DNA from 4 places in the Streptomyces sp. NPDC048659 genome. Region 1 is predicted to be linked to each of the others. Evidence: riboswitches for the same ligand, from Rfam matches in the RefSeq annotation. Region 1 holds a riboswitch; each other region holds the start of a gene.

What was found. A riboswitch is a leader RNA that binds a small molecule or an ion and turns the genes downstream of it on or off. The one in region 1 is predicted to bind cyclic di-AMP.
Positions count from the first base shown of each region.
Region 2: linked by a shared signal. The riboswitch ahead of AB0C99_RS22445 (transglycosylase family protein) and the one ahead of AB0C99_RS14765 (LysM peptidoglycan-binding domain-containing M23 family metallopeptidase) in region 1 are both predicted to bind cyclic di-AMP.
Region 3: linked by a shared signal. The riboswitch ahead of AB0C99_RS29160 (LysM peptidoglycan-binding domain-containing protein) and the one ahead of AB0C99_RS14765 (LysM peptidoglycan-binding domain-containing M23 family metallopeptidase) in region 1 are both predicted to bind cyclic di-AMP.
Region 4: linked by a shared signal. The riboswitch ahead of AB0C99_RS25150 (M23 family metallopeptidase) and the one ahead of AB0C99_RS14765 (LysM peptidoglycan-binding domain-containing M23 family metallopeptidase) in region 1 are both predicted to bind cyclic di-AMP.

Region 1 covers NZ_JBEZHM010000016.1:4,492-11,574, reverse strand. Annotated here, with positions in the region: gene AB0C99_RS14795 (1-hydroxy-2-methyl-2-butenyl 4-diphosphate reductase) at 1-184, shown strand, start outside; gene hpnH (adenosyl-hopene transferase HpnH) at 192-1,211, shown strand; gene AB0C99_RS14785 (aspartate aminotransferase family protein) at 1,300-2,667, shown strand; gene AB0C99_RS14780 (helix-turn-helix domain-containing protein) at 2,756-3,385, shown strand; gene AB0C99_RS14775 (DUF6126 family protein) at 3,430-3,591, shown strand; gene AB0C99_RS14770 (tyrosine-protein phosphatase) at 3,614-4,411, opposite strand; cyclic di-AMP (ydaO/yuaA leader) riboswitch at 4,784-4,934, shown strand; gene AB0C99_RS14765 (LysM peptidoglycan-binding domain-containing M23 family metallopeptidase) at 4,939-5,925, shown strand; gene AB0C99_RS14760 (SGNH/GDSL hydrolase family protein) at 6,088-6,882, shown strand; gene AB0C99_RS14755 (STM4011 family radical SAM protein) at 6,869-7,083, opposite strand, start outside.
Region 2 covers NZ_JBEZHM010000029.1:81,835-88,917, reverse strand. Annotated here, with positions in the region: gene AB0C99_RS22460 (LamG-like jellyroll fold domain-containing protein) at 1-674, shown strand, start outside; gene AB0C99_RS22455 (cytochrome P450) at 710-1,966, shown strand; gene AB0C99_RS22450 (transglycosylase family protein) at 2,139-3,200, shown strand; cyclic di-AMP (ydaO/yuaA leader) riboswitch at 3,458-3,631, shown strand; gene AB0C99_RS22445 (transglycosylase family protein) at 3,635-4,372, shown strand; gene eno (phosphopyruvate hydratase) at 4,636-5,922, shown strand; gene AB0C99_RS22435 (septum formation initiator family protein) at 6,029-6,499, shown strand; gene AB0C99_RS22430 (DUF501 domain-containing protein) at 6,514-7,053, shown strand; gene AB0C99_RS22425 (Ppx/GppA phosphatase family protein) at 7,050-7,083, shown strand, end outside.
Region 3 covers NZ_JBEZHM010000047.1:21,910-28,992, forward strand. Annotated here, with positions in the region: gene AB0C99_RS29150 (SpoIIE family protein phosphatase) at 1-1,929, opposite strand, end outside; gene AB0C99_RS29155 (SpoIIE family protein phosphatase) at 1,926-4,013, opposite strand; cyclic di-AMP (ydaO/yuaA leader) riboswitch at 4,404-4,561, shown strand; gene AB0C99_RS29160 (LysM peptidoglycan-binding domain-containing protein) at 4,567-5,514, shown strand; gene AB0C99_RS29165 (oxidoreductase) at 5,576-6,511, shown strand; gene AB0C99_RS29170 (amidohydrolase family protein) at 6,598-7,083, opposite strand, start outside.
Region 4 covers NZ_JBEZHM010000036.1:25,763-32,845, forward strand. Annotated here, with positions in the region: gene AB0C99_RS25135 (GNAT family N-acetyltransferase) at 177-3,143, opposite strand; gene AB0C99_RS25140 (HPr family phosphocarrier protein) at 3,318-3,599, shown strand; gene AB0C99_RS25145 (GntR family transcriptional regulator) at 3,789-4,472, opposite strand; gene AB0C99_RS25150 (M23 family metallopeptidase) at 4,640-5,410, opposite strand; cyclic di-AMP (ydaO/yuaA leader) riboswitch at 5,423-5,589, opposite strand; gene AB0C99_RS25155 (pitrilysin family protein) at 5,791-7,083, opposite strand, start outside.

The sequences.
Region 1 (7,083 bases):
GCGGACGGCGGTGACGGCCGGTCCCCGCCCGGTTGCGGCCGTACGGGTGGTCGTGGACGCTCCAGAACATGAACTGGTCCGGATCGGCACGGTACGCGGTGGAATATCGGCTTTCCGTGTTCTTCGTGCCGTCCTTCCCGCATTCTTCGAATGGCACCGTTCTTTGCTGCTCCCCAGGAGGTGAACGAGTTATGGCCATGCCGCTCCGTCAGTCCATCCGGGTCGGGACCTACCTCTTCGAACAGAAGCTCCGCAAGCGGGAGAAGTTCCCGCTGATCGTCGAGCTGGAGCCGTTGTTCGCCTGCAACCTCAAGTGCGAGGGCTGCGGCAAGATCCAGCACCCGGCCGGGGTGCTCAAGCAGCGCATGCCCGTCGCCCAGGCGGTCGGCGCCGTCCTGGAGTCCGGGGCGCCGATGGTCTCCATCGCCGGCGGCGAACCGCTGATGCACCCTCAGATCCACGAGATCGTGCGCCAGTTGGTGGCCAAGCGCAAGTACGTCTTCCTCTGCACCAACGCGATGCTGCTGCGGAAGAAGCTGGAGAACTTCACCCCCTCCCCGTACTTCGCCTTCGCGGTCCACATCGACGGGCTGCGCGAGCGGCACGACGAGTCCGTCGCCAAGGAGGGCGTGTTCGACGAGGCGGTGGCGGCGATCAAGGAGGCCAAGCGGCGCGGCTTCCGGGTCACCACCAATTCGACCTTCTTCAACACCGACACCCCCCAGACGATCATCGAGGTGCTGAACTTCCTCAACGACGACCTCCAGGTCGACGAAATGATGATCTCGCCCGCGTACGCCTACGAGAAGGCGCCCGACCAGGAGCATTTCCTCGGGGTCGAGCAGACCAGGGAGCTCTTCAAGAAGGCGTTCGCAGGCGGAAACCGGCGCCGCTGGCGGCTCAACCACTCGCCGCTCTTCCTGGATTTCCTGGAGGGCAAGGCCGATTTCCCCTGCACGGCCTGGGCGATCCCGAACTACTCCCTCTTCGGGTGGCAGCGCCCCTGCTATCTGATGAGCGACGGCTACGTCCCCACGTACCGGCAGCTCATCGAAGAGACCGACTGGGATGCGTACGGGCGCGGAAAGGACCCCCGCTGCGCCAACTGCATGGCGCACTGCGGCTACGAACCCACCGCCGTCCTCGCCACCATGGGCTCGCTCAAGGAGTCCCTGCGCGCGGTCCGCGAGACCGTCAACGGGAACGGGTGAGCCGGTCGTGACGGCAGAGGCGGCAGGCCCGGGCGGGGCCGGTGGGGCCGGTGGTGCGGGCGGGACCGGCGGTGCGGGCGGCTTCGATCTGCGGGCGCTGCTCGCCGAGCGCGGCGGCGAGCGGTACGAGCTGCACGCCCGCCACCTCAACCACCAGCTCCCGCGGATGCTCCACACCATCGGCTTCGACAAGGTGTACGAGCGGGCCGAGGGGGCGCACTTCTGGGACGCGGACGGTGCCGACCACCTGGACATGCTCGCCGGCTTCGGCGTCATGGGCCTGGGCCGGCACCACCCGGTCGTCCGCCGGGCGCTGCACGACGTCCTCGACGCCGGGCTCGCCGACCTCACCCGCTTCGACTGCCCGCCGCTGCCCGGGCTGCTCGCCGAGCGGCTGCTGGCCCACAGCCCGCATCTGGACCGGGTCTTCTTCGGCAACAGCGGCACCGAGGCGGTGGAGACCGCGCTCAAGTTCGCCCGCTTCGCCACCGGGCGGCCCAGGGTCGTCTACTGCGCCCACGCCTTCCACGGGCTGACCACCGGCTCGCTCTCGGTCAACGGCGAGGACGGCTTCCGGGACGGCTTCGCCCCGCTGCTGCCCGACACGCCGATCGCGCTCGGCGACCTCGACGCCCTGGAGCGCGAGCTCCGCAAGGGCGACGTGGCCGCCTTCGTGGTGGAGCCGATTCAGGGCAAGGGCGTGCACGAGGCCCCGCCGGGCTTCCTGCGGGCCGCCCAGGAGCTGCTGCACCGGCACGGCGCGCTGCTGATCGCCGACGAGGTGCAGACCGGCCTCGGCCGGACCGGCGACTTCTACGCCTACCAGCACGAGGAGGGTGTCGAGCCGGACCTGGTCTGCGTCGCCAAGGCGCTCTCCGGCGGCTACGTGCCGGTCGGCGCCACCCTCGGCAAGGACTGGATCTTCAAGAAGGTCTACTCGTCCATGGACCGGGTGCTGGTCCACTCGGCCAGCTTCGGCTCCAACGCGCAGGCCATGGCCGCCGGGCTCGCCGTCCTCTCGGTCATGGAGAGCGAGGGCACCGTCGCCCACGTGCGGCGGACCGGCGACCTGCTCGCCTCCCGGCTGCGCGAGCTGGTCCCGCGCTACGAGCTGCTGAAGGAGATCCGGGGCCGCGGGCTGATGATCGGCATCGAGTTCGGCCGGCCCTCCTCGCTGGGCCTGCGCAGCCGCTGGACCATGCTCCAGGCGGCCCGCAAGGGACTCTTCGCCCAGATGGTCGTGGTCCCGCTGCTCCAGCGCCACCGGATCCTCACCCAGGTCTCCGGGGACCACCTGGAGGTGATCAAGCTGATTCCGCCGCTGGTGATCGACGAGGCCGACGTGGACCGGTTCGTGACCGCCTTCACGGCGGTCATGGACGACGCCCACGGCGGCGGCGGGCTGCTGTGGGACTTCGGGAAGACGCTGGTCAAGCAGGCGGTCGCCCAGCGCTGACCGGAACGGGGCCGGGGAGGGCCCGGACGGTTTTTGCCTCTGGGGCAAGAAACTTGCCTCAGAGGCACGAAGCTGGCGCAATGGACGCATGGACCACGTCCCCGGGGAAGCCTCCCCGGACCTCGCCGCCCCCGACCTCCTGCCGGACGTCGCCCCGCAGCTGCGGGCCCTGCGCCGCCGCCGGGGGCTCACCCTGGAGGCCGCGGCCCAGCGGGCCGGGCTCTCGCCCGCCCACCTGTCCCGCCTGGAGACGGGGAACCGGCAGCCCTCGCTGCCGATGCTGCTCGCCCTGTCCCGTATCTACGGTACGACGGTCTCGGAGCTGCTGGGGGAGACCCCGCCCGGACACGACCCCGTCGTCCGCGCCGGACGCTCCGACCCGGTCGAGGCCGACGGCTGGGTCTACCGCCAGGCCGGCGGCGCCGGGCGCGCCCTCCAGTGCCTGCGGGTCCACGTGCCCTACGCCACCCGGGCCGACATCGTGCGGGTCCACCCCGGCGAGGAGTGGATCCACGTCCTGGAGGGCCGGGTGCGCCTCGCGCTCGGCGACGCCGTGCACGTCCTCGATCCCGGGGACAGCGCGCACTTCGACTCGCTCGTCCCGCACCGGATCGGCGCCGCCACCCGCGCCGGGGCCGAGCTGCTCTTCGTCCACACCCTGATGCAGAGTCCCGTCGCCGAGCTGTGCCTCGGCGACGGCACCCCGCACCGCCGCTGACCCCCCCGTATCCGAGCGTGTACCCGACCGTGGAAAGGACCGACATGTCCGAGCTTCCTGCGCACTCCGTACCGGACACCGGCGAGGAGCGGGGCAACGGCAAGTTCCCCAAGGGGCTGGTGCTCCGCCTGTTCGCCTACCTCATCGCCGGTCACCTCTTCGCCGGCTTCCTCTACCTGCTGTTCGCGATGGGCGGCAAGCAGTAGGCGAGGGGCGGGCGAGCGGGGGCTACGCCTCGGCGAGCAGCCGCTCGCGCAGCCGGTCCCGGGTCTCCGGGGCCAGCCGCAGCCCCTCGGACAGGTAGTTCTCCACCGAGCCCCAGGTCTCCTCGATGGTCGCGAAGGCGGCCCGCAGGTACTCGACGCGCGCGTCGAAGAGGGGGCTCAGCAGCTCCATCACCTCCGGGGACATCGCGTCCGCGGCCTCGGACTCGCGCCGCACCTTGTAGCGGCGGTGCGGCTCGTTCGACTTCACGTAGTCCGCCTCGATCGCCTCGCGCTCCACGCCCAGGGCGAGCAGCGTGATCGCGATCGACAGCCCGGCCCGGTCCTTGCCGGCGGCACAGTGCATCAGGGCCGGGACGCTCTCCTCGGCCATGTCGTGCAGGATCCGGCTGTGCTCCGCCGTCCGCTCCACGATCATCTTCTGGTACGACTCGGACATCCGGGCCGCCGCCTTGCCGTCGCCCAGGATCCCGGCGAGCTGCGTCAGGTCGCCGGTCTGCACCAGCTTCCAGAACTCCTTGCCGTCGGCCGGGTCGTTGAGCGGTATGTTCACGTTCCGCACGCCCGGCAGCTCGACGTCCGCGCCCTCCATCCGCCGGTCGGCCTCGTTGCGGAAGTCGAAGACGGTGTGCAGCCCGAGGGCGGCGAGGAACTCCGCGTCCTCCGCCGTGGCGTGCGCCAGGTGACCGCTGCGGAAGAGGCGCCCGGCGCGCACGCTCCGGCCGTCCACCGTCGGCAGCCCGCCGAGGTCGCGGAAGTTACGTACGCCGGTCAGCTCGGGCTCGGTCGTCGCGTGGGTCACGGAAGCTCCTGGTCGTGAGATCGGTTCCTGAGGCAATCATCCAGGTGAGAGACCCGGACCGCACCCCCTCTGACGGGAATGCGCGATCTGTCCGAATTAGGACTTAAGGCATAACGCGCCCTGATAGCGGGGGAGATGGTCTCCGGTGCGTGAGCAGCGTCATACACGTGACGGACCGTGGCGGGGCAACCTTTCCGAATTCCCTTGTGGAAAGGGAAATCGAGGGACCGTCATCCACGGAGGGTGACCGCGATTCCGGCCGTAAAAGCTGTCCGTACGCACATTCCTGAAAAGCGCGGCTTGTTAGGGCCCCGCCGCCTCGTCTAGCGTCGCGCTCAATCCGGACGGACCGCCCAATCCTGCCGCCGACCGGAATCCCCATCACCCGTACCAGGCAGGAGCGGGGGACCCAGGTAGTACGCCGGCCCCTCAAGGACGGCTCGGGGTGAAGCCACGCGACAGCGCGGCCGGACAGCTCCAGTCCGAACCCGACAGCTCACCTCGCAGGCGACGGAGAGGAATCCGCCATGCCCGCGAAGGGTAAGCACCGCCGTCCCAAGGCCAATCCGATCACCCGCGGGTTCGTCGCCGCCGGCACCGGCGGCGCCGTCGTCGCCCTGCCGCTGATCGGAGCGACCGGCGCCCACGCCGCCGAGCAGGCCGCCCCGGCCGCGAAGGCCCCGCAGGCCGTCGCCGTCGCCGTCGCCGCCAAGACCCCCGCCCAGGCCCCGGCCGCCGCGCCCGCCGCGGCCGCGCCGAAGGCGTACACCGTCGTCCGCGGCGACTACCTGTCGAAGATCGCCGCCGAGCACCGGCTGGCCGGCGGCTGGCAGAAGCTCTACCGCGACAACAGCCAGGTCGTCGGCGAGGACCCCTCGCTGATCCTCCCCGGCATGAAGCTCACCCTCGGCGCCAAGAACCCCGCGAAGACCACCGCCAAGGCGGCGCCCGCGCCGAAGGCGGCCCCCGAGCGCACCACGAAGAGCGGCGGCGAGGACACCCGCGCCACGCGCGGCACCGAGCGCCCCGCCACGTCGGCCGCCTCGTCGTCGTCCTCGTCCTCGTCGTCTTCCTCTTCGTCGTCCGGGACGGGCCAGACCTCCTCCTCCGGCTGGGTCACCCCCATCGCGGGCGGCGGCGTCTCCACCCCGTACCGCGCCTCCGGCTCCATGTGGTCCTCCGGCTACCACACCGGTGTCGACTTCATCGCCTCCACCGGCACCACCGTCCGCGCGGTCGGCCCCGGCACCGTCTACTCCGCCGGCTGGGGCGGCGCCTACGGCAACCAGGTCGTCATCCAGCACGCCGACGGCACCTTCTCCCAGTACGGCCACCTCTCCTCGCTGTCCGTCTCCGCCGGCCAGACCGTCAGCGGCGGCCAGCAGATCGGCCTCTCCGGCGCGACCGGCAACGTCACCGGCCCGCACCTGCACTTCGAGATCCGCACCGGGCCGGAGTACGGCTCCGACATCGACCCGCTGGCCGTCCTGCGCCGGCACGGCGTCGGCGTCTGACCCGCCCCGCACCACGGATTCCACCCGGAGGCCCGGCACCCACGTGCCGGGCCTCCGGGCTATTCCGACTTGGGAGAATCTTTATCGGTGGCATATGTCACCCGCCGTCAACCCCTCCTTACGGTCGCGTAGGTCACATCGGTGAAGGAAAGATGTGCTCCCGTGGCAGACGATTCGAGAACACCAGACAAGAACGCATTCGGGTCGTACGCGGCGATCGGTGACAGCTTCACGGAGGGCGTCGGCGACCCCGGCCCCGACGGGACGTACGTCGGCTGGGCGGACCGGTTCGCGGTCCTGCTCGCGGACCAGCTGCCGGAGAACGACGCCTTCCGCTACGCCAACCTGGCGGTGCGGGGGCGCCTTCTGGACCAGATCGTCGCGGAGCAGGTCCCGAGGGCGAAGGAACTCGCCCCCGACCTGGTGACCTTCTGCGCCGGCGGCAACGACATCATCCGCCCCGGCACCGACCCCGACGACGTCGCCGAGCGCTTCGAGCGCGCCGTCGCGGACCTGACCTCCGCCGTCGGCACCGTGATGGTGACGACCGGCTTCGACACCCGCGACGTGCCGGTCCTCAAGCACCTGCGCGGGAAGATCGCCACCTACACCGCGCACGTGCGGGCCATCGCGGACCGCTACGACTGCCCGGTGCTCGACCTGTGGTCGCTGCGGTCGGTCCAGGACCGGCGCGCCTGGGACGACGACCGGCTCCACCTGTCGGCGGAGGGGCACACCCGGGTCGCGCTGCGCGCCGCCCAGGTCCTCGGCCTGCCGGTGCCGGCCGACCCGGACCAGGCGTGGCCGCCGCAGCCGCCGCGCGGCACCCTGGAGGTCCGCAAGGACGACATCCACTGGGCCAAGGAGTACCTGGTCCCGTGGATCGGGCGCAGGCTGCGCGGCGAGAGCTCCGGCGACCACGTCGAGGCCAAGCGCCCCGACCTCATGCCCCTGTAGGCACCCCCGGCGGGCCGGCCGGGATCCGCGCCCAGGGCGGGCCGGCCGGGATCCGCTCCAGGACCCCGCCGGCGAACACGTCGTACAGCGGCAGCGTCTCCAGGTGGACGTAGCCGATGTGGCAGTCGCAGACGCCGAGCGGGCAGGGGCGGGGGCGCAGCGCGGCCCGGTACGAGCCGTCGTACAGGTTGCCCAGCTCGG
Region 2 (7,083 bases), on a different contig from region 1:
TCGTCCGGGCCGGCGGCACCGTCACCGACACCGGCGCCAAGTTCGGCCGCTCCCTCGTCCTGGACGGGACGACCGGCGCCGTCGACCTCCCGTACGGCGAGGACCGGGCGCTCGGCGCGGGCGACTTCACCCTGGCCACCTGGGTGCGCTTCCGGCAGTCCGCCAACACCAGCCCGGTGCTCGCCTGGGCGTACGGGGTCGGCACCGCCGAACGCCAGCTGTGGATCCGCGCGATGTCCCAGGAGAACAAGGTCGTCGCGCACGTCCAGACCGACCGGGGCATCACCAGCCTGGAGGCCGTCGCCCCGGCCGGGACGGTCTTCGGCGACGACACCTGGCGGCACGTGGTGCTGCGCCGCCAGGGCGGGACGCTGACCCTGTCGGTCGGCGACGGCACCGCGCTGACCGCCGTGGCGAGCGGCCCCGTCGCCGGCTCGCTGACCGTCGAGGACGGCTTCGACGTGCGCGGCCTCCGGCTCGGCGGGCGCCCCGACAGCACCGGGGCGGACAAGGACCGGCTGACCGGCGCGCTGGACGAGTTCACGCTGGTCCGGCGGGCCCTGTCGGACACGGAGATCACCACCGTGACCGGGCCGCTGCCGGACGGCGGCGCCACCGCGGTCCGGCTCGCCTTCGACCGGCTGACCGCGAAGGGGGTGTACGCCCGGCTGTGACGGAGCCTTGGGGGCGGCGGGTTAGTGTCGGGACCATGTCCGACCGACCCGCCGCCCCCGAGCTCTTCACCTGGGAGTTCGCCACCGATCCGTACCCCGCGTACGCCTGGCTGCGCGAGCACGCGCCGGTGCACCGGGCGACGCTGCCCAGCGGCGTGGAGGCATGGCTGGTGACCCGGTACGCCGACGCCCGGCAGGCGCTGGCCGACCAGCGGCTGTCGAAGAACCCGGCGCACCACGACGAGCCGGCGCACGCCAAGGGCAAGACGGGCATCCCCGGCGAGCGCAAGGCCGAGCTGATGACCCACCTGCTCAACATCGACCCGCCGGACCACACCCGGCTGCGGCGGCTGGTGTCGAAGGCGTTCACCCCCCGCCGGGTCGCGGAGTTCGCGCCCCGGGTGCAGGAGCTCACCGACCGCCTCATCGACGGCTTCGCGGAGAGGGGGAGCGCGGACCTCATCCACGAGTTCGCCTTCCCGCTCCCCATCTACGCCATCTGCGACCTGCTCGGCGTGCCCGAGGAGGACCAGGACGACTTCCGGGACTGGGCCGGGATGATGATCCGGCACGGCGGCGGGCCGCGCGGCGGGGTGGCCCGCTCGGTGAAGAAGATGCGCGGCTATCTGCTGGAGCTCATCCACAAGAAGCGCGCGGACCCGGGCGACGACCTGATCTCGGGGCTCATCAAGGCGTCCGACCACGGCGAGCACCTCACCGAGAACGAGGCCGCCGCGATGGCCTTCATCCTTCTCTTCGCGGGCTTCGAGACCACCGTCAACCTCATCGGCAACGGCGTGTACGCGCTGCTGCGCGAGCCGGGGGAGCGGGCGCGGCTCCAGGAGTCGCTCGCGGCGGGGGAGACCGGGCTCCTGGAGACGGGCATCGAGGAGCTGCTGCGCTACGACGGGCCGGTCGAGATGGCGACCTGGCGGTTCGCCACCGAGGCGCTGACCCTGGGCGGCCAGGAGATCCCGGCGGGCGACCCGGTCCTGGTGGTGCTGGCCGCCGCCGACCGCGACCCGGCGCGCTTCGAGGAGCCGGACACGCTGGATCTGGCGCGCCGCGACAACCAGCACCTCGGCTACGGGCACGGCATCCACTACTGCCTGGGGGCGCCGCTGGCCCGCCTCGAAGGGCAGACGGCGCTGGCGACGCTGCTGACTCGCCTGCCGGACCTGCGACTTGGGGCCGATCCGGCGGAACTGCGGTGGCGCGGCGGCCTGATCATGCGTGGCCTGCGCACGCTTCCGGTGGAGTTCAGCGCTTCCCACAAAGCCGCGCGGGACTGAGCCCCGGGGCGGTCCTTCCCGACGGGCTTTCCGGTGGGCTTCCCGGCAAGCTTTCTGACGGACCGTCAGGAATGTGATCTTCGCGTGATCTCCGCTGCATCGACTTGTGACTCACGTTCGAATGCCGCTACGTTCACCGGCAGTCTCAGCAGTCACGCGAAAGGCAGTCCGTATGCGCTCCGGGAACGGACGACACCGCAGACCCCGTCAGGCCCCCGCCATCGTCGTCGCGGCGGGTGTCACCGGCTCGGCCATCGCCCTGCCGCTGCTCGCGGCCGGCTCCGCCGCCGCCGCGGACGCCCCGACCTGGGACCGGGTCGCCGAGTGCGAGTCGGGCGGCGCGTGGAGCGCCAACTTCGGCAACGGGCTCTACGGCGGCCTCCAGTTCACCCAGGAGGGCTGGGAGCGGCACGGCGGTCTCGCCTACGCGCCGAGCGCCGACCTCGCCAGCCGCGCGCAGCAGATCGCGATCGCGGACCGCGCCTTCGCCGCGGGCGACCCCCAGTGGGACACCTGCGCGCCGATCGCGGGCCTGACGAAGGACGGCCGCAAGCCCGCCGTGAACCCCGGGCCCGCCGCCAAGCCGAAGAGCTCCACCGGACCGGTCGCCGAGTCCAACCGGACCGACGGCACCCCGGCCGGCTCCGGGGGCAGCACCACCACCCCGGCCTCCCCGGTGACCCCGGCCACGCCCTCGGGGGGCACCACGACCCCGCCGGCGACCCCGGGCACCCCCGACGGCTCGGCGACCCCGGACCCGACCGGCACGCCGGGCACGCCGGACCCGACCGGTACGCCGGACCCGACCGGCACCCCCGTGACCCCGGGCACCCCGGGCACGGCCGACCCGACGGATCCGGCCACCCCCGGCTCCGGCAAGCACCGGGGTGACGCCGCCTCGGAGGAATCGGGCAATACGGACGTGACGCCCGAATCCGGGCGCCACGCGGCCCCGGCTGACGGATCGACGGACGGTACGGCCGTCGGCGGCCAGGGCGCGGAGAGCGCCGTCGCGGGGAGCAAGACGGTCAATTCCGGCAATGCGCCCAAGGTTGACGAATACACCGTCAGGCCGGGTGACAGTCTGTCGGACATCGCACAGGAGAACGCGCTGCCCGGCGGCTGGACCGCCCTCTACGACGCCAACAAGAAGACGGTCGGCGCCGACCCGGACCTCATCCTCCCTGGTCAGAGCCTTGAGTTGACGCCTGGAAAGACGGCGGCGGCGGAGTAGTCCGTACCTGAATGTCCGTTATGAGTAAGTGAGACATGGGTCTCTCTTGCCGAACTGGCGTGTCACGTCCGCAAACTTTGCTGAGGTCGCCCCTCACCTGCGAAAACACCCCGCACCGGGGAGCAAGTAGGGGCGATTTCACCGGGTTGATGGTCTTTGAACTTCCGCCGGGTCTATGTCTACGGTCATCACCGCTCGCCACCGCGGGCCCCGTCGACCGGTACGCCGAATCCTGCCGCCGACCGACGGGAAGTCGTCGCTGTCAAGCGCCGAAGGCAGGAGCGGGGGACCCAAGGTAAGTGCCGGCCCCGGCCGTTGAGACAGACGGCCGACGACCGGCTTGGGGTGAAGCCGCGTGCAAGGACACGCGGCCGGGCAACTCACTCGCCCGAACCCGACAGCTCACCTCGTAGGCGTCGGTGAGGAGAATTCCCATGCTGTTTTCCGGCAACAAGGGCAAGCACCGCCGCCCCTCCAAGGCCACCCGCGTCGCCACGCTCGTCGGCGTCACCGGTGTCGCCGTCGCCGCCCCGCTGATGACCGCGGGCACCGCCTCGGCCGCCACCGCCTCCGAGTGGGACCGCGTCGCCCAGTGCGAGTCCGGCGGCAACTGGTCCATCAACACCGGCAACGGCTACTACGGCGGCCTGCAGTTCTCGGCCTCCACCTGGGCCGCGTACGGCGGCACCGCCTACGCCTCGACCGCCAACCAGGCGTCGAAGTCCCAGCAGATCGCCATCGCCGAGAAGGTCCTCGCGGGCCAGGGCAAGGGCGCGTGGCCGAGCTGCGGCGTGGGCCTCTCCAACGCCTCGTACAACGGCGGCTCCGCGTCGACGGGCTCCTCCAGCTCGTCCTCCTCCTCTTCTTCCTCTTCTTCCTCCTCGTCGTCGTCGAAGCGCTCCACCGAGCAGCCGACGACCCGCAGCGAGCAGCGCCAGGCGCCGAAGCCCGCGCAGAAGAAGACCGAGTCCAAGAAGACCGTCACCACGCCCACCGGCAAGACGGTCAAGAAGGGCGACGGCGAGTACAAGGTCGTCGCCGGCGACACCCTCAGCAAGATCGCCCAGGCGCACGGCGTCAAGGGCGGCTGGGCCAAGCTCTTCGAGCTCAACAAGGGCGTCGTCGAGAACGCCGACCTGATCTACCCGGGCCAGCAGCTCCACCTGAAGTGAGCCTGACGACCCACCCGCGGTGACCACCCCGGTCCGGAGCGCCCTTCCCCCGTGCGCTCCGGTCCGGGGTTTCCCCGTCCCAGGCCCTTACCGGTGAGTAGTAAGGGGTCTTTCGTCCCTAGATGAGTGCCGTTGGGACCTTTTTCGTCCCAGGGGGCGGGCGTCCGGCTGGCCGGAGCGCCAGAGCCGGTTAGGCTCTTGTCGCAAGGCGAAACGAGACCTTGCACCACCGCGTCACACCCAGCGTCACATCCCAGAAGGAGATGCTCGTGCCGTCCATCGACGTCGTCGTAGCCCGGGAAATCCTGGACTCCCGAGGCAACCCCACGGTCGAGGTCGAGGTCGGCCTCGACGACGGCAGCACCGGCCGTGCTGCCGTTCCGTCCGGTGCCTCCACCGGTGCCTTCGAGGCCCTTGAGCTCCGTGACGGCGACCCCAACCGTTACCAGGGCAAGGGTGTCGAGAAGGCCGTCCTCGCGGTCATCGAGCAGATCGGCCCGGAGCTCGTCGGCTACGACGCCACCGAGCAGCGCCTGATCGACCAGGCCATGTTCGACCTGGACGCCACCCCGGACAAGTCCTCGCTCGGCGCCAACGCCATCCTCGGCGTCTCCCTCGCCGTCGCGCACGCCGCCTCCGAGGCGTCCGACCTGCCGCTCTTCCGCTACCTGGGCGGCCCGAACGCGCACCTGCTGCCCGTTCCGATGATGAACATCCTCAACGGTGGGTCGCACGCCGACTCCAACGTGGACATCCAGGAGTTCATGATCGCCCCGATCGGCGCGGAGTCCTTCTCCGAGGCGCTGCGCTGGGGCACCGAGGTCTACCACACCCTCAAGTCCGTCCTGAAGACCAAGGGCCTCTCCACCGGTCTCGGCGACGAGGGCGGCTTCGCCCCGAACCTGGACTCCAACCGCGCCGCGCTCGACCTCATCCTCGAGGCCATCAAGCAGGCCGGCTACGTCCCCGGCAAGGACATCGCGCTCGCGCTCGACTGCGCCGCCTCCGAGTTCTACAAGGACGGCAAGTACGAGTTCGAGGGCAAGTCCCGCTCGGCCGCCGAGATGACCGAGTACTACGAGGAGCTCGTCGCCGCGTACCCGCTGGTCTCCATCGAGGACCCGCTGTTCGAGGACGACTGGGCCGGCTGGAAGGTCATCACCGACAAGCTCGGCGCCAAGGTGCAGCTCGTCGGCGACGACCTCTTCGTCACCAACCCCGAGCGCCTCGCCCGCGGCATCGAGGAGGGCTCCGCGAACGCCCTCCTGGTCAAGGTCAACCAGATCGGCTCGCTGACCGAGACCCTCGACGCCGTCGAGCTCGCCCAGCGCAGCGGCTTCAAGTGCATGATGTCGCACCGCTCCGGCGAGACCGAGGACGTCACCATCGCCGACCTGGCCGTCGCCACCAACTGCGGCCAGATCAAGACCGGCGCCCCGGCCCGCTCCGAGCGCGTCGCCAAGTACAACCAGCTGCTGCGCATCGAGGAGATCCTCGACGACGCCGCGGTCTACGCCGGCCGCAGCGCCTTCCCGCGCTTCAAGGGCTGACAACACCTGCCGCAAGGCGCTTCCGTACGTCCCCGCACTCGGTCCCGTACCGTGTGCGGGGACGTACGTGTGAAGAGGGTCGGCAGTGGAAGGGGAGGCGTACGAGATGGCCGTGAAGGACCGGGACCGGTTCTCGACCGCGACCCGGATCAGGCTGCTCGGCGAGCAGACCGCCGCCCGTGTCTACCGCTCCCAGACCCGCCGCCAGGCCCGCCGCTCCCGGCTCACCGGCCGCGCGGCCTTCCTGGCCCTGGTGGTCTGCTCGCTGGTGGTGGCGCTCGCCTACCCCATGCGGCAGTACGTCTCCCAGCAGGGCGAGATCGCCGACCAGCAGCGCAAGGCCGCCGAGGCCGCCCGGCGGGTCGAGGAGCTGCGGGACGAGAAGGCCCGCCTCCAGGACCCCGCCTACGTGCGCCGGCTGGCCCGCGAGCACCTGCACTACGTGATGCCCGGCGAGACCGGCTTCACCGTGACCGACCCGGACGCGGAGCACCGGCCCCGCACCGACCAGGGCGCGACGGACCGCCCCTGGTACGACAACCTGTGGGACGGCGTGGACAGCGCCGACCGCCACTGAACCCAGGACCCACCATGGAAACGCCCCCTCCGCAGACCGCCCCCACCGAGCCGACCGACGCGGACGTCGCCGCGTTCGAGCAGCAGCTCGGCCGGCCGCCCCGTGGTCTGCGCGCCATCGCGCACCGCTGCCCGTGCGGCAACCCCGACGTCGTCGAGACCGCGCCCCGGCTGCCCGACGGCACGCCGTTCCCGACCACGTACTACCTGACCTGCCCCCGGGCGGCCTCGGCGATCGGGACCCTGGAGGCCAACGGGGTCATGAAGGAGATGCAGGCCCGGCTCGCCACCGACCCGGAGCTCGCCGCCGCCTACCGCGCCGCCCACGAGGACTACCTGCGCCGCCGCGACGCCATCGAGGTCCTGGAGGGCTTCCCGAGCGCCGGCGGGATGCCGGACCGGGTCAAGTGCCTGCACGTGCTCGTCGGCCACTCCCTGGTCGCCGGCCCCGGCGTGAACCCCTTCGGCGACGAGGCCCTGGCCATGCTGCCCGAGTGGTGGGCGAAGGGCCCCTGCGTGTCGCCGTGCGGCGAAGAGAAGGAGAGCGCCGAGTGACCCGGGTCGCCGGAATCGACTGCGGCACCA
Region 3 (7,083 bases), on a different contig from region 1:
CATGCCCGCGTCCAGGTCGCCGTCCCGGCCCTCGATCAGACCGTCCGTGTACAGCGCGAGCACGCTGCCCGGCGCCAGGTCGACCTCCGTCACCTCGAACGGCAGCCCGCCCACGCCCAGCGGCGGCCCCGGATCCACCGGCAGGTACGAGACCGCGCCCGACGGATCCGCCACCGCGGGCGGCGGATGCCCGGCCGAGGCCACCGAGCAGCGCCCCGAGACCGGGTCGTAGATCGCGTACGCGCAGGTCGCGCCCGTCGGCGAGGTCGCGTGCCGGTCCCGCCAGCCGTGGTCGTCGGGATCGGCCTCCTCGGAATAGGCGGGCAACTGCACCACCAGGTCGTCCAGGTGGGCCAGCAGCTCGTCCGGTTCGAGGTCGAGGTCCGCGAGCGTCCGCACCGCGGTGCGCAGCCGGCCCATGGTGGCGGTCGCGGCGAGCCCGTGCCCGACCACGTCCCCCACCACCAGCGCGACCCGCGCGGAGGACAGCGGGATCACGTCGAACCAGTCCCCGCCGACCCCGGTCGCCGTCCCGGCCGGCAGGTACACGGCGGAGGTGCTCGCCGCGGGCGTCTCGTTCTGCGTCGGCGGCAGCATGCTGCGCTGGAGCCCCACGGCCGCCCGCCGCTCCCGCGTGAACCGCCGCGCGTTGTCGAGCGCGAGGGCCGCCCGTCCCGCGATCTCGCGCAGCAGGTCCCGGTCGGCCCGCAGATAGGGCCCCCGGTCCCGGTGCCGCCCGACCGACACCCGCCCGAGCGCCATGCCCCGCGCCCGGAGCGGCGCGGTCATCGTCGCCGGATAGCCGCCCAGGTCCGGGGCGTCGGGCCCCCGCCGGGTACCGATGTCGCCCTCGGCAGGGATGACGGCGAGCACGGCACCGGCGTCGGCGGGCCCCTCGGGCCCGCCATTCGCCCCGCCGCCGGAGCGGACACCGGGTTCAGTGTCATCCCCGCCCTCCGGTCCACCGTCATCCCCGCCCTCCGGAAGGCGGCCCGCCACCGCCGTGCGGCGCAGCAGGAGGCGGCCGTCCCGGTCGGGCATCGGCTCCTCGCCGTGCACCACCCCGTCGGCGAGCTCCACCACCGCCAGGTCGCCAAGGCCGGGCACCAGCGCCGCGGCCAGCTCCCGCCCGGTGTCCGAGACCGACAGGGAGCGCCCGACCGAGGCGGTGGCCCGGTGCAGCAGGTCCAGTCGCTCGGTCGAGCGGCGCAGTTCGGTCACGTCGGTGAACAGCGCCGTCAGCCCCAGCACCCGCCCGTCGGGGGACTGGAGCCGGAACGCCGAGATGGAGATGACGACCCCGCCGCTCGGGTCGTCGATGGTGCGCAGGGACTCCTCCACCCCCATCAGGGGCCGTCCCGTGCGCAGCACCTCGCGCAGCTTCCCCTCCACCGAGTCGGCGTCCCCGGGCCACAGGAACTCGCCGAGCCGCCGCCCCCGCAGGTCCTCCGGCACGCCCGTGTACGGGAGGAGGTGGGTGTTGGTGCGCAGCAGCCGCAGGCCCGCGTCGAAGACGGCGAACCCCACGCGGTCCTGCAGGAACAGCTCCCGGACGAACGCCCGGTCCTGGTGCCGCCGCACCGCCCGCGCCGCCGGGGTCGCGAGGACCAGGAAGCCGGCCGGGCGGCTGTCGCCCGCGAGGCCGAACGCCTGGAAGACCACGGGGAGTTCCTCGCCCCGGCCGGTCCGCAGCACCGCGTCCCCGCGCCGGGCGCCCCGGCCGTACGCCGCGACCAGCGCCGGCCAGGCCGCCGGGTCCGCGAGCAGCGCGCGGGCCGGCTGCCCGAGGACGTCGGCGGCGGGCCGCCCGAGCAGGGCCCCGGCCTCCTCGGTCCAGGCGTCGATCCGGCCCCGCTCGTCGAGCAGGACGGCCGCGCCGTCCTCGGCGACCGGCGGCAGGGCGTTCTCCGGCGGGAGCGGGTCGCTCACGGTGCCTCCTTCGGGTGCGGCGGCCTGGCGCGGGCGATCAGCAGCGCGACGTCGTCGTGGTCGTCGGCCCCGCGCAGCGCGCCGAGCAGCAGGTCGCAGATCTGCTCCAGCGGCAGCGGGGCGCGGTCCAGCAGGTCGGTGAGGGCGGCGAGCCGTACGTCGATGTCCTGGTCGCGGGTCTCGACCAGGCCGTCGGTGTACAGGACCAGGTCGTCGCCGGTCCCGAAGGGGAACTCCCGCGTCTCGAAGGGCACCCCGCCGACGCCCAGCGGAGCGCCCTCCGACAGCTCCAGCAGCCGGGGCGCCCGGCCCGCCGCGACGTGCACGGGCGGCGGATGTCCGGCGTTCGCGACGCGGCAGCTCCCGCTGTACGGGTCGTACACGGCGCACACGCAGGTGGCCATCGCCTCGTCCAGCTCGGCGGCGGTGCGGTCCAGGTGCTCCAGGACGACGGCGGGCGCGAGGCCGAGCGAGGCGAGGGTGCGGGCCGCGGTACGGAACTGGCCCATGGTCGCGGCCGCGTTGATGCCGCTGCCCATGACGTCGCCGACGACGAGCGCCGTCTTGCCGTCGGGCAGCGGGATCGCGTCGAACCAGTCGCCGCCGACCTCGACCGACTCCGACGCGGGCTGGTAGCGGTAGGCCACGTCGAGGCCGTTGAGCCGGGGCGGGCCGTGCGGCAGCAGGTGCCGCTGGAGGGCCAGGGCGGCCTGGCTCTGGTGCCGGTACCAGCGCGCGTTGTCGATGGCGACGGCCGCGCGGGCGGCCAGCTCCCCGGCCAGCAGCACGTCGTCCTCGTCGAAGGGCACCGAGTTCCTGGCCCGCTTCAGGTCCAGGACGCCGAGCACGACGCCTCGGGCGCGCAGCGGGACGGCGAGGTAGGAGTGGATGCCCGCGCGGCGCAGCAGCGCGGCGGTGGCCTCTCCGCTGGCGATCCGCGGCAGGTCGGCGTCGGTGACGTGCCGCACGAGGACCGGGCGGCCGGTGCGGGCGCACTGGGTGACCAGCCGCTCGGCGCCGTAGCGGGCGGGCTCGCCCACCGGGTCGGCGGCCTCCTGCGCCGGGGTGGGGTACGCGGCCGTGACCGCGAGGGCCCGGAACACGGCCGGGCCCGAGGTCCGGGCGGGTCCGGGCTGGGTGAGGATGTCCTCCAGGACGTCCACGGCCGCGATGTCGGCGAACTCGGGCACCACGAGGTCCGCCAGCTCGTGCGCGGTCAGGTCCAGGTCGAGGGTGGTGCCCACCCGCTCCGAGGCGTCCGCGATGACCGCGAGGCGGCGCCGGGCCCGGGCCGCGGTCCTGGCCGCGGCGTGCTGCTCGGTGATGTCGCTGACCGAGGCGGCTGCGCCCATGACCCGGCGCTCCGGCGTCTCCAGCCGGTAGAGCGAGACCGACCACACCCGCTCCTCGCCACCGGGCCCGCGCACGCCCCGCACGGTGAGGGAGCGGACGGGCTCGCCCGTCCGCAGGACCTCGCCGAGCGCCGCCGCCAGCGCCTCGGCGTCCGGCGAGTCGACCGCCTCCGTGACGGTCCGGCCCAGGTGCGCGGCGGCGGGCCGGCCGTCGATGCGCTCCAGCGCCGGATTGACCAGGACGAAACGGAGGCCGTGATCGACCACGGCGAGCCCGATGGGGGAGTGGCCGACCAGCAGCGAGGACAGCGACAGGTCCCGCTCCGCCCGGCGGGCGGCGGCCCGGTCCGCGGCGAGCCCGAGGACGTACGGCCTGCCCCGCTCGTCCTGGAGGCGCGTGGCGCGGAACTCGACCGGGACCGTGCGCCCGTCCCTGTGCCGTACGGGGAAGACCCCGGCCCGGGGCCCGCCGCCCGAGGCCACGCGCGCGATCAGGGACCGCACCGGCTCCCGGTGCCGCTCCGCCACCAGCAGCGCGACGGCGTCGCGACCCAGGGCCTCGGCCGTGGGATGGCCGAAGAGCTCTTCCGCCCGGGGGCCCCACAGGACGATCCGGCCGTCCTCGTCGAGGAGGACGGCGGCGACGCCGAGCACGTCGAACGGGCCGCCCGGCTCCGGGGCGAGATCGCCGTCCGCCGGGTCCGGGCCGGCAGGGAAGTCCGCCGCGCTCATCCAGACCGTGTCCCTCCTCCGCCCCGCAGCCGGCTTCTCCATCATCCCGCCGCGGAAGCGGACCGCCAGTCGTGTGGTCCGCCCGCGCTCGTCGTGCGGACCAAAGCCGCCCGCCTCACCACCCCAAACTAAATGGATCCGGACATATCCGTTTAAGTATTCCTCGGTGATCTGAGTCACGGCGGGCCGAATTCCTCGCGCCCTGGCGCGGTGTCAGGGGCGGGCGCCCGGAGAAGAGTTGGCGAGTTGGATCACCGGGCCGTGATCACCCCGGTCCGGCCTCCTAAAAGATCTGCTTGCTTTTGCGAATCAGGCCCTTGTTCCGGCTCTTCGGATTCGCCTACGGTCACCCGTCATCCGGGTGGAACGCCGAATCCTGCCGCCGCCCGGGCACCACACTCACCCACCCGAGAACGGCAGGAGCGGGGGACCCAAGGTTCGCCGCCGCCCCGTGTCCGGGGCGGCTCGGGGTGAAGCCGCGCAGCCGTGCGGCCGGGCAGCTCCTGCCCGAACCCGACAGCTCACCTCGCAGGCGAAGGAGAGGACTCTCGCCATGCGTGGACCCGGGAAGCACCGCCGCCCCAAGAACACCCCGCTCGCCCGCGGCCTGGCCGTCGTCGGCATCACCGGCGGCGCCGCACTCGTCCTGCCGCTCGCCGCGGCGACCGGAGCCGCCGCCGCGACCCCGCAGGCGGCGCTGACGGCCCAGGCAGCCCAGACAGCCCAGATAGCCCAGACGGCCCGGACGGCGCCGGCCGTGCAGGCCGTCCAGACCACGCAGACCACGCAGGCCGCACAGGTCGTCGCGATCGGAAAGATCGCAACGGTTCAGCAGGGCGGGAAGGCCACCTACTCGGTCGTCGCGGGGGACTCGCTCTCGAAGATCGCCCGCCAGCACCAGCTGAGCGGCGGCTGGAAGCAGCTCTACCGCGACAACCGCGCCGCCGTCGGCGCCGACCCCGGCCTCATCCACCCCGGCCTGCGCCTCTCCCTCGGCGCCGCGACCGCTGCCACCGGCGGCGGAGCCGCGGCCACCGCTCGCCCGGCGGTCGCGCCCGCGGTCTCCACCGAGGTGGTCCAGGCGGCGGCGAAGACCCCCGCGGCGCCGTCCGCCCGGTCCGCCACGTCGGTCTCCTCGGCGGCGGCGGCGACATCGGCGGCGACCTCGGCCGTCTCGTACACGGACGACCTGGACGGCTGGATCCGGGAGGCCCTCGACATCATGGGCCGCAACGGCATCCCGGGCAGCTACGACGGCATCTACCGCAACATCATGCGCGAGTCCTCGGGCAACCCGCTCGCCCTGAACGACTGGGACTCCAACGCCGCCGCCGGCACCCCCTCCAAGGGCCTGCTCCAGGTGATCGAGCCCACCTTCCAGGCTTACCACGTCCCCGGCACCGCCTACGACCTCTACGACCCGGTCGCCAACATCACCGCCGCCTGCAACTACGCCGCCGACCGCTACGGCTCGATCGACAACGTCTTCGGCGCCTACTGACCCCCCCTCCTCGCGGCGGCCGGGGCATCATGGGGGCGTCACGGCCGGAAGGAGCGCTCGTATGACGGGCTGGAACGCGAGGAACATCCCCGACCAGCGGGGCCGCACCGCGGTGGTCACCGGGGCCAACAGCGGCATCGGCTACGTCACCGCCCGCGAACTGGCCCGCGCCGGCGCGCACGTCGTGCTCGCCTGCCGCAGCAGTGCCCGGGGCGAAGCGGCCCGCGACCGGCTGCGCACCGAAGTCCCGCACGCGGAGGCGGAGTTCGCCCGGCTCGACCTGGGCGACCTCGCCTCCGTACGGGCCTTCGCGGCCGCCTTCGCGGAGCGCTCCGACCGGCTCGACCTGCTGATCAACAACGCCGGGGTGATGGCCCTCCCGCAGGGCCGCACCACCGACGGCTTCGAGACCCAGTTCGGGGTGAACCACCTCGGCCACTTCGCGCTCACCGGGCTCCTCATGCCCCTGCTGCTGCGCACCCCCGACGCCCGGGTCGTCAGCCTCTCCAGCGGCTTCCACGCCCTGGCGGACCTGGACCACGACGACCTCAACGCGGAACGCGGCTACCGCCGCTGGATCGCGTACGGGCGCTCCAAGACGGCGAACCTCCTCTTCATTCACGAGCTGGCCCGCCGCCTCGACGCCGCCGGGTCCGGCGTCGTGGCCGCCGCCGCCCACCCCGGCTACGCCGCCACCAACCTCCAGACCGCCGGGCCCCGCCAGGAAGGCCGCAAGGCCGCCGAGCGGCTGATGGAGCTGGGCAACCGGGTCATCGCGCAGCCCGCCGCCACCGGCGCCCTGCCCACCCTGTACGCGGCCACCGCCCCCGGTGTGCGCCCCGACGCCTTCATCGGCCCGAGGCTGGGCTGGCGCGGCGCGCCCGTCCGGTCCTGGCGGGCCCGCTGGACGCTGGACGACGCCTCCGGCGAACGCCTGTGGACCGCGTCGGAGGAGCTGACGGGGGTCCGCTACGACGCCCTGACGGGGAGGCCGTAAGGGGGGAAGCCGTAAGGGGGAGGCCGTAAGGGGGAGGCCGTGACGGTGAGGCGCTGACGGGAAGGCCGTGAGGGGGGGACTCCCCGTCAGGCCAGGAACTCCCCGTCGCGGGCCACCACGACGCCGCCGTGCACGACGAGGTCCCGGCGCGGCATGTCCACCACGACCTGCGGCAGGCACTCGCCCCGTACGAGGACGAAGTCGGCCGGCGAACCGGGCCGCAGGTCGGCGTGGGGCAGGCCCATGACGTCGGCGCCGCCGTCGGCGGCCACGCCGTAGCAGTCCGCCAGCTCCTCGTCGAGGCGGACGTCGGTCACCCAGCCCAGCAGGTGCGCGCGGTGCATCATGTCCGCGTTGCCGAACGGGCTCCAGGAGTCGCGGACCCCGTCGGAGCCGAGCCCGACCCGTACGCCGTGCTCGCGCAGCCGCGCGATCGGCAGCACCAGCGAGTCGGACGGGGCGACGGTGGTGAGGGCGATGTCCTGGGCGCCCAGGTCGGCCGCGATCGCGCCGAGCTCGCGGTCGGACAGGGCGGGCAGGCAGAACACGTGGCTGACCGTGACCTTGCCCGC
Region 4 (7,083 bases), on a different contig from region 1:
CGCGGGGTCGGGGCCGTTCGTGAGCGCCGGGGATGTGACATCGGACTCGCCGGGGGGAGTCGCGGCATCGCCGGTGTCGGCGGTGGCGGCTGTGTCTGCGGTGCCGCCGGTGTCGGCGGTGGCAGCTGTGGCGTCGGTGCCGCCGGCGTCGGCTGCGTCGGCTGCGTCGGCGTCGGTCACTGGTAGCTCGGGAGGTGGCGGGGGCCGAGGTCGGTCCGGGGCGGGGGCGGCGCGAGGCGGACGGTGGCGCCCAGCACCGAGAGGCCGCGCGGGGCGACGACGACCGGTTCGAGGGAGAGGGCTACGACCTCGGGGTGGTCGTCGACCAGGCGGGAGACCCGCAGCAGCAGCTCTTCGAGGGCGGGGGTGTCGACGGGGGCGGCGCCCCGCCAGCCGAAGAGGAGCGGGGCGGTGCGGATGGAGCGGACGAGCTCGGCGGCGTCCCGGTCGGTGGCGGGAACCAGCCGGTGGGACATGTCGCCGAGGAGCTCGGAGGCGGCTCCGGCGAGGCCGAAGGAGAGAACGGCGCCGACGGCCGGGTCGATGGCCGCGCGGACCACGGTGTCGACCCCGCGCGGGGCCATCGCCTGGACGACCGGCTGGAGCTCCTCGGGCTTGCCGAGCGCCTCGGTGAGCTCGGCGTACGCGGTGCGGAGCTGCTCCTCGGTGGCCAGGTCGAGCCGGACTCCGCCGAGGTCCGGGCGGTGGCGCAGGTGCGGGGCCGTGGTCTTGAGGGCGACGGGGAAACCGAGCCTGGCGGCTGCGCGGACGGCCTCGTCCGGGGTGGGCGCGGCAAAGGTGGGCGGGACCTGGATCCCGTACCGCCCGAGAAGCTCCCTGGTCCCCTCGGCGTCGAGCGTCACCCCGCGCGGGTCGCCGCCGTCGGTGGCGAGCGCCCGCGCGATGAGGCCGGCCGCCCCGCTCTCGTCGATGCCGTCGAACTCGGGCACCCGCCCGGGCTCGGCCGCCGCCTGCCGCCGCCACTGCGCGTACCGCACGGCCTCGGCGAGCGCCCGTACGGCCCGCTCGGCGGCGGGGTAGGCGGGGATGGGACGGACGACGGGCACGCCGGGGGGCGGGGTCTCCGGATCGGACGCGGAGGGATGCCCGGCTGCGGGCGCAGAAGCGGGAGCGGGAGCGGGAGCAGTAGCAGGGGCAGGAACGGAAGGAGCGGGAGCTGGAGCGAGCCGGGAGGGAGTGGACCTGCCGGCCTCGCCGGTACGCCCGGCCCCGCCCGTACGCTCGCCCGCCGCCGGGCGGGTGCGGGTCGCCGCGGCGAGGGCGTCCGCGAGGGTGCCCATCTCGACGTGGACGACGACGACCGGCTTGGCCGTGCCCCGCGCGTCCTCGACGGCGGAGCGGAGGGCGGCGGCCAGGACCTCGCCGTCGCCGGACTCGGTCGCCCCGTTCTCCCCGACCCAGGGGATCGCGGTGACGACCACGGCGTCGCAGGCGTCGTCCGCGAGGGCGGCGGCGAGCGCGGTGCGGAAGTCGGCGGGGGTGGCCCCGGTGGTCAGGTCGAGGGGGCGCAGCGGGCGCAGGCCCTCGGTGAGGCAGGCGTCGTAGGTGAGCAGCCCCAGCGACTCGGAGTTGCCGAGGATGGCGACGCGGGGGCCGGCCGGGAGGGGCTGGTCCGCGAGGAGGAGGCCCGCGTCGACGAGCTCGGTGACGGTGTCCACGCGGATGACGCCGGCCTGCCGCAGCAGGGCGGAGACCGTGGCGTGCGGGATGCGGGTGACGGGGACCCGGTGGCCGGGCGGGGCGCTGCCGCTGTGCCGGGCGCCCTTGACGACGACGACCGGCTTGACGGCGGCGGTGCGGCGGGCGAGCCGGGTGAACTTCCGGGGGTTTCCGATCGACTCCAGGTAGAGGAGGACGACGTCGGTCGCGGGGTCGTCGTACCAGTGCTGGAGGAGGTCGTTGCCGGAGACGTCCGCCCGGTTCCCGGCGGAGATGAAGGAGGAGAGCCCGGCGCCGCGCCGGTGCAGTCCGGCGAGCAGGGCGATGCCGATGGCGCCGGACTGGGTGAACAGCCCGACGCGCCCGGCGGCCGGCATCTGGGGGGCCAGCGAGGCGTTCAGCCGGACGGACTCGGCCGTATTGATGATCCCGAAGGCGTTGGGCCCGATGATCCGCATCCCGTACGAGCGGGCCTGCCGCACCAGCGCGCGCTGGCGCTCGCGGCCCTCGGGCCCGCTCTCCGCGTAGCCGGCCGAGAGCACGACCAGGCCCCGCACGCCGTGCTCCCCGCAGGCGGCGACGACCTCGGGGACGCGCTCCGCGGGCACGGCCACGACGGCGAGGTCGACGTCCTCGCCGATGTCGGCGACGCCCCGGAAGGCGGGGACGCCCTCCAACTCGTGCGGCCCGTCCCCCAGGGCGCTGTTCACGGCGTGGACCCGGCCGGTGTAACCGGCGTCCAGGAGGTTGCGCAGCACGGCCCTGCCGACCCCTCCGGGGGTGCGGCCCACGCCGATGACGGCGACGGAGCCGGGGGTGAGGAGCCGCTGCACGGAGCGGGCCTCGGCGCGCTGCTCGCGGGCGCGCTGGACGGCGAGCGAGCGGTCGGTGGGCTCCAGGTCGAGGTGGAGGCGGACGGAGCCGTCCTCGAAGCTGCGCTTCTGGGTGTAGCCGGCGTCCGTGAACACCTTGATCATCTTGGTGTTCGCGGGCAGCACCTCGGCGACGAACCGGCGGATGCCCCGCTCCCGCGCGACCGCCGCGATGTGTTCGAGGAGCGCGGAGGCGACGCCCCGCCCCTGGTGGGCGTCCTGGACGAGGAAGGCGACCTCGGCCTCGTCGGCGGGGGCGGAGGCGGGGCGCCCCAGGGGGTTGATCCGGTCGTAGCGCACGGTGGCGATGAAGTCCCCGCCGACCGTGGCGGCGAGTCCCACGCGGTCCACGAAGTCGTGGTGGGTGAAGCGGTGCACGTCCTTGGCGGAGAGCCGGGGGTAGGGCGCGAAGAAGCGGTAGTACTTCGATTCGTCCGAGACCTGCTCGTAGAAGCTGACCAGCCGCTCGGCGTCGTCGGCGGTGATCGGGCGGATGCGCGCGGTGCCGCCGTCACGGAGGACCACGTCGGCTTCCCAGTGGTCGGGGTACGCGTGCTCCGGCTGTTCGGACTGTTCCGACGCGCTCTGCATGGGGCAAGACTACGACCGGGGTCCGACAGCGGCACCGGTCGCGCGGTGGGTGCCCGCCGTGCAAGGTAGGGAGGGCCTAAAGGCCGCCGACATCGGGCCGAAGGTCGGCACGAGCATCTCGCCTCCCGTGAGAGACTGGTCTAGACAACCGCTGAAAGTTGAAGGGCAACCACCATGGCTGAGCGCCGCGTCAACGTCGGCTGGGCCGAGGGCCTGCACGCCCGCCCCGCCTCCATCTTCGTCCGTGCCGCCACGGCCGCCGGCGTCCCCGTGACGATCGCCAAGGCTGACGGCAACCCGGTCAACGCCGCGTCCATGCTCGCGGTGCTCGGCCTGGGTGCCCAGGGCGGCGAGGAGATCGTGCTCGCTTCGGACGCCGAAGGCGCCGAGGCCGCGCTCGACCGCCTCGCGAAGCTGGTCGCCGAGGGTCTCGAGGAGCTTCCCGAGACCGTCTGATCCGTCTCCTCCCCGACGACGGATCACCAAGGGCCGTACTCGCCGGAATTCCGGCCGGTACGGTCCTTTCCGCTTCCCTGGAGTATTTTCCCACGGGCATTCCGCAGGCATTACGCAAGTCACCCTATTCGGCGGCACGAATTAGAGCGACCGCCGGAAATCCACTCCCCCTTGTATACGGCGCCCGCGTTAATTCCGCGGCCCCGCCGTGTTGACGACGTGTTGCGAAACCCTCACACGGGGGCGCTCCGGCCGCCGCGGCCGGTGCAGCGGAAGGGCGCGCTCCACGTGCAGCGCGGTCAGCGCGCGGGCCCTTTCCGCGTCCCCGCGCGCGACGGCGTCGACGATCGCCCCGTGCTCGGCCCACGCCTCCACGGGCCGGGTGGCCGGCTCGACCGCGTACATCCAGGCGATCTTGTGGCGCAGCTGGGTGAGGAGCGCGGTGAGCGGCGGGCTGCCGGACGCCTGGGCGAGCGTCTCGTGGAACCAGGAGCCGAGCGCGCGCAGGTCCTCCCCCTGGCCGCGCCTGGCCCGCTCCTGCCCCAGCCTGACCAGCCCGCGCAGCACCTTGAGGTGCGCGTCCGAGCGGCGCTGGGCGGCCCTGGCGGCTCCCAGCGGCTCCAGCAGGGTCCGTACGTCGAGCAGGTCCGCCGCCTCCTGGTCGGTGGGCTCGGCGACATGCGCGCCCGCGTGCCGCCGGGTGACCACGAAGCCCTCGGACTCCAGCGTGCGCAGCGCCTCGCGGACCGGGACGCGGGAGACCCCGTAGCGGCGCGCGAGCTGCTCCTCCGTCAGGCGGGCACCTCGCGCGAAGACGCCGGAGACGATGTCGTCCCGGATCGCCGTGCATACCGAGCGCGCGGGAACACGCATGTCCGACCTCCGTATGTGATCCGCTATTCGATCCGCTTCGAGCCTCTTCGATCCGCCCCTGCGACTCTATTGCAGGACGCCGGAATTTCCGATGCCACCCGATAATACGGAAACAAAAAAGAAGCCCCGGCTCGTTCGAGCCGGGACTTCTTCACAGAACGCACACGTCAGACGTGGACCCCGCGGGCACGCAGGTAGGAGACCGGGTTGACGTCCGATCCGTACTCGGCGCTCGTACGGGCCTCGAAGTGGAGGTGCGGGCCGGTCGAGTTGCCGGAGGACCCGGAGACGCCGATCTGGTCGCCGGGGGTGACCGTCTGGCCGACGGCGACGCCGATGGAGGCGAGGTGGCCGTACTGGGTGAACGTGCCGTCGTTCATCCGGATGACGATGTTGTTGCCGTACGCGCCGCCCCAGCCGGCCTCGACGACGGTGCCGGAGCCGACGGAGACGACCTTGCTGCCATAGGCGGCGTGGAAGTCGATGCCGGAGTGGCTGCCGGAGGACCAGAGCGAGCCGCCGGTCTTGTAGCCGGTGCTCACGTACGTGCCGGCGACGGGGAGCTGGAAGGAGTTCAGGCGCTTGCGCTCGGCCTCGCGGGCGGCGCGGGCCTCGGCCGCGCGGGCCTCCTTGGCGCGGGCCTCGGCCTTGCGCTTGGCCTCGGCGGCGGCCTTGACCCGGGCGGCGGCCTCGACGGCCTCCTTCTCCTGGGCATCGGCCTGGGCGTCGACGCGCTCGGCGATGGACTCGGCGGTGATCACCTGGGTGAGGCCGGTGTCCTCCGGAGAGGCGGGCTCCGCGTCGGCGGCGAACACCGGGGAGGCCAGGGTGCCGATGACGCCGGTCGTCGCGAGGGTCGCCACACCGGCGATGCCCACGGAGCGGCGCGCCATGCGGCTCGGACCACGATGCTTCCCGGTGGCACGGGTGAACGCCATGTAGTGGCTGATCCTTTCCTTCCCTCTCGCCTACCGGGTTAGCTGACGGGTTCGGAGCAGGAAGGTCTCCTACGGGCCCCTCCGCTCACCGAGCGAAGGCGTCCGATTCACCCCAGGGACTGCGATGGGTCCCCGGCTCCCCAGGCTCGCGCCTTACGGGGACTCGGCGATGACTGTCCGTTGCCGCGAATGCGGCGTCGTACAACGGCCGGACAGCCGGATCGACGCTAGGCCGATCTTCGGTCAATCGCCAAACAGACACGCTCTTTTGTAAGACATGCCACAGGGCAGAAGATCACACGCACGACAATACGGACAAAAAGGAGAACCCCGACGAACCAGGTCGTCGGGGTCTCCTCGTCCGCGTGACAGCGGCTCAATCAGCCGGTCACGACCGTCACTTCGCCGATGCCCAGGGCGCGCACCGGCTCCTCGATCTGCGCCGCGTCGCCGACGAGCACGGTCACGAGCCGGTCCACCGGGAAGGCGTTGACCACGGCCGCGGTCGCCTCCACCGTGCCGGTCTCGGCCAGCCGCGCGTACAACTGCGCCTGGTAGTCGTCCGCGAGGTGCTGCTCGACCTGGTCGGCGAGGGTGCCCGCGACGGAGGCGGCCGTCTCGTACTTGAGCGGGGCCACCCCCACCAGGTTCTGCACGGCCACGTCGCGCTCGGCGTCCGTCAGGCCCTCGGCGGCGAGGGTGCGCAGCACCTTCCACAGGTCGTCAAGTGCCGGGCCCGTGTTGGGGGTGTCCACCGAGCCGCTGATGGCGAGCAGCGAGACCCCGTGCCCCGCGTCGTCGGAGCGCAGCACCTGGCCGAAGGCGCGCACGCCGTACGTGTAGCCCTTCTCCTCGCGCAGGACGCGGTCCAGGCGCGAGGTGAGGGTGCCGCCGAGGCAGTACGTGCCGAGCACCTGGGCCGGCCACACGCGGTCGTGGCGGTCGGGGCCGACGCGGCCGAGGAGCAGCTGCGTCTGGACGGCGCCGGGGCGGTCCACGATGACGACCCGGCCGGTGTCGTCGGCCGTGACGGCCGGCATGGGGCGCCGGGTGCCGGCGTCGCCCGTCCAGGCGCCCAGCGTCTCCGCGAGCACCTTGTCGACGTCCACGTCCGTGAGGTCGCCGACGATGACGGCGGTGGCCGTGGCGGGCCGCACATGCGCGTCGAAGAAGGCGCGGACGGCGGTGGCGTCGATCGCCGCGACGGTCTCCTCGGTGCCCTGGCGCGGCCGGGACACGCGCGCGGAGGCCGGGAACAGCTCCTTGGAGAGCTGCTTGGCCGCGCGGCGGGCCGGGTTGGCCGACTCGTGCGGGATCTCGTCGAGCCGGTTGTTCACCAGCCGCTCGATCTCGGTCTCCAGGAACGCCGGGGAGATCAGCGCCTCCGAGAGCAGGCCGAGCGCCTTGGGCAGCCGGGAGACCGGGACCTCCAGGGAGACCCGTACGCCCGGGTGGTCGGCCGCCGCGTCCAGGGTGGCGCCGCAGCGCTCCAGCTCGGCGGCGAACTCCTCGGCGGTGTGCTGGTCGGTGCCCTCGGACAGGGCGCGGGCCATGATCGTGGCCACGCCGTCCAGGCCCTCGGGCTCGGCGTCCAGGGGGGCGTCGAGGGAGATCTCGACGGCCACCACCTGCTGGCCGGGGCGGTGGCACCGCAGCACCGTCAGCCCGTTGTC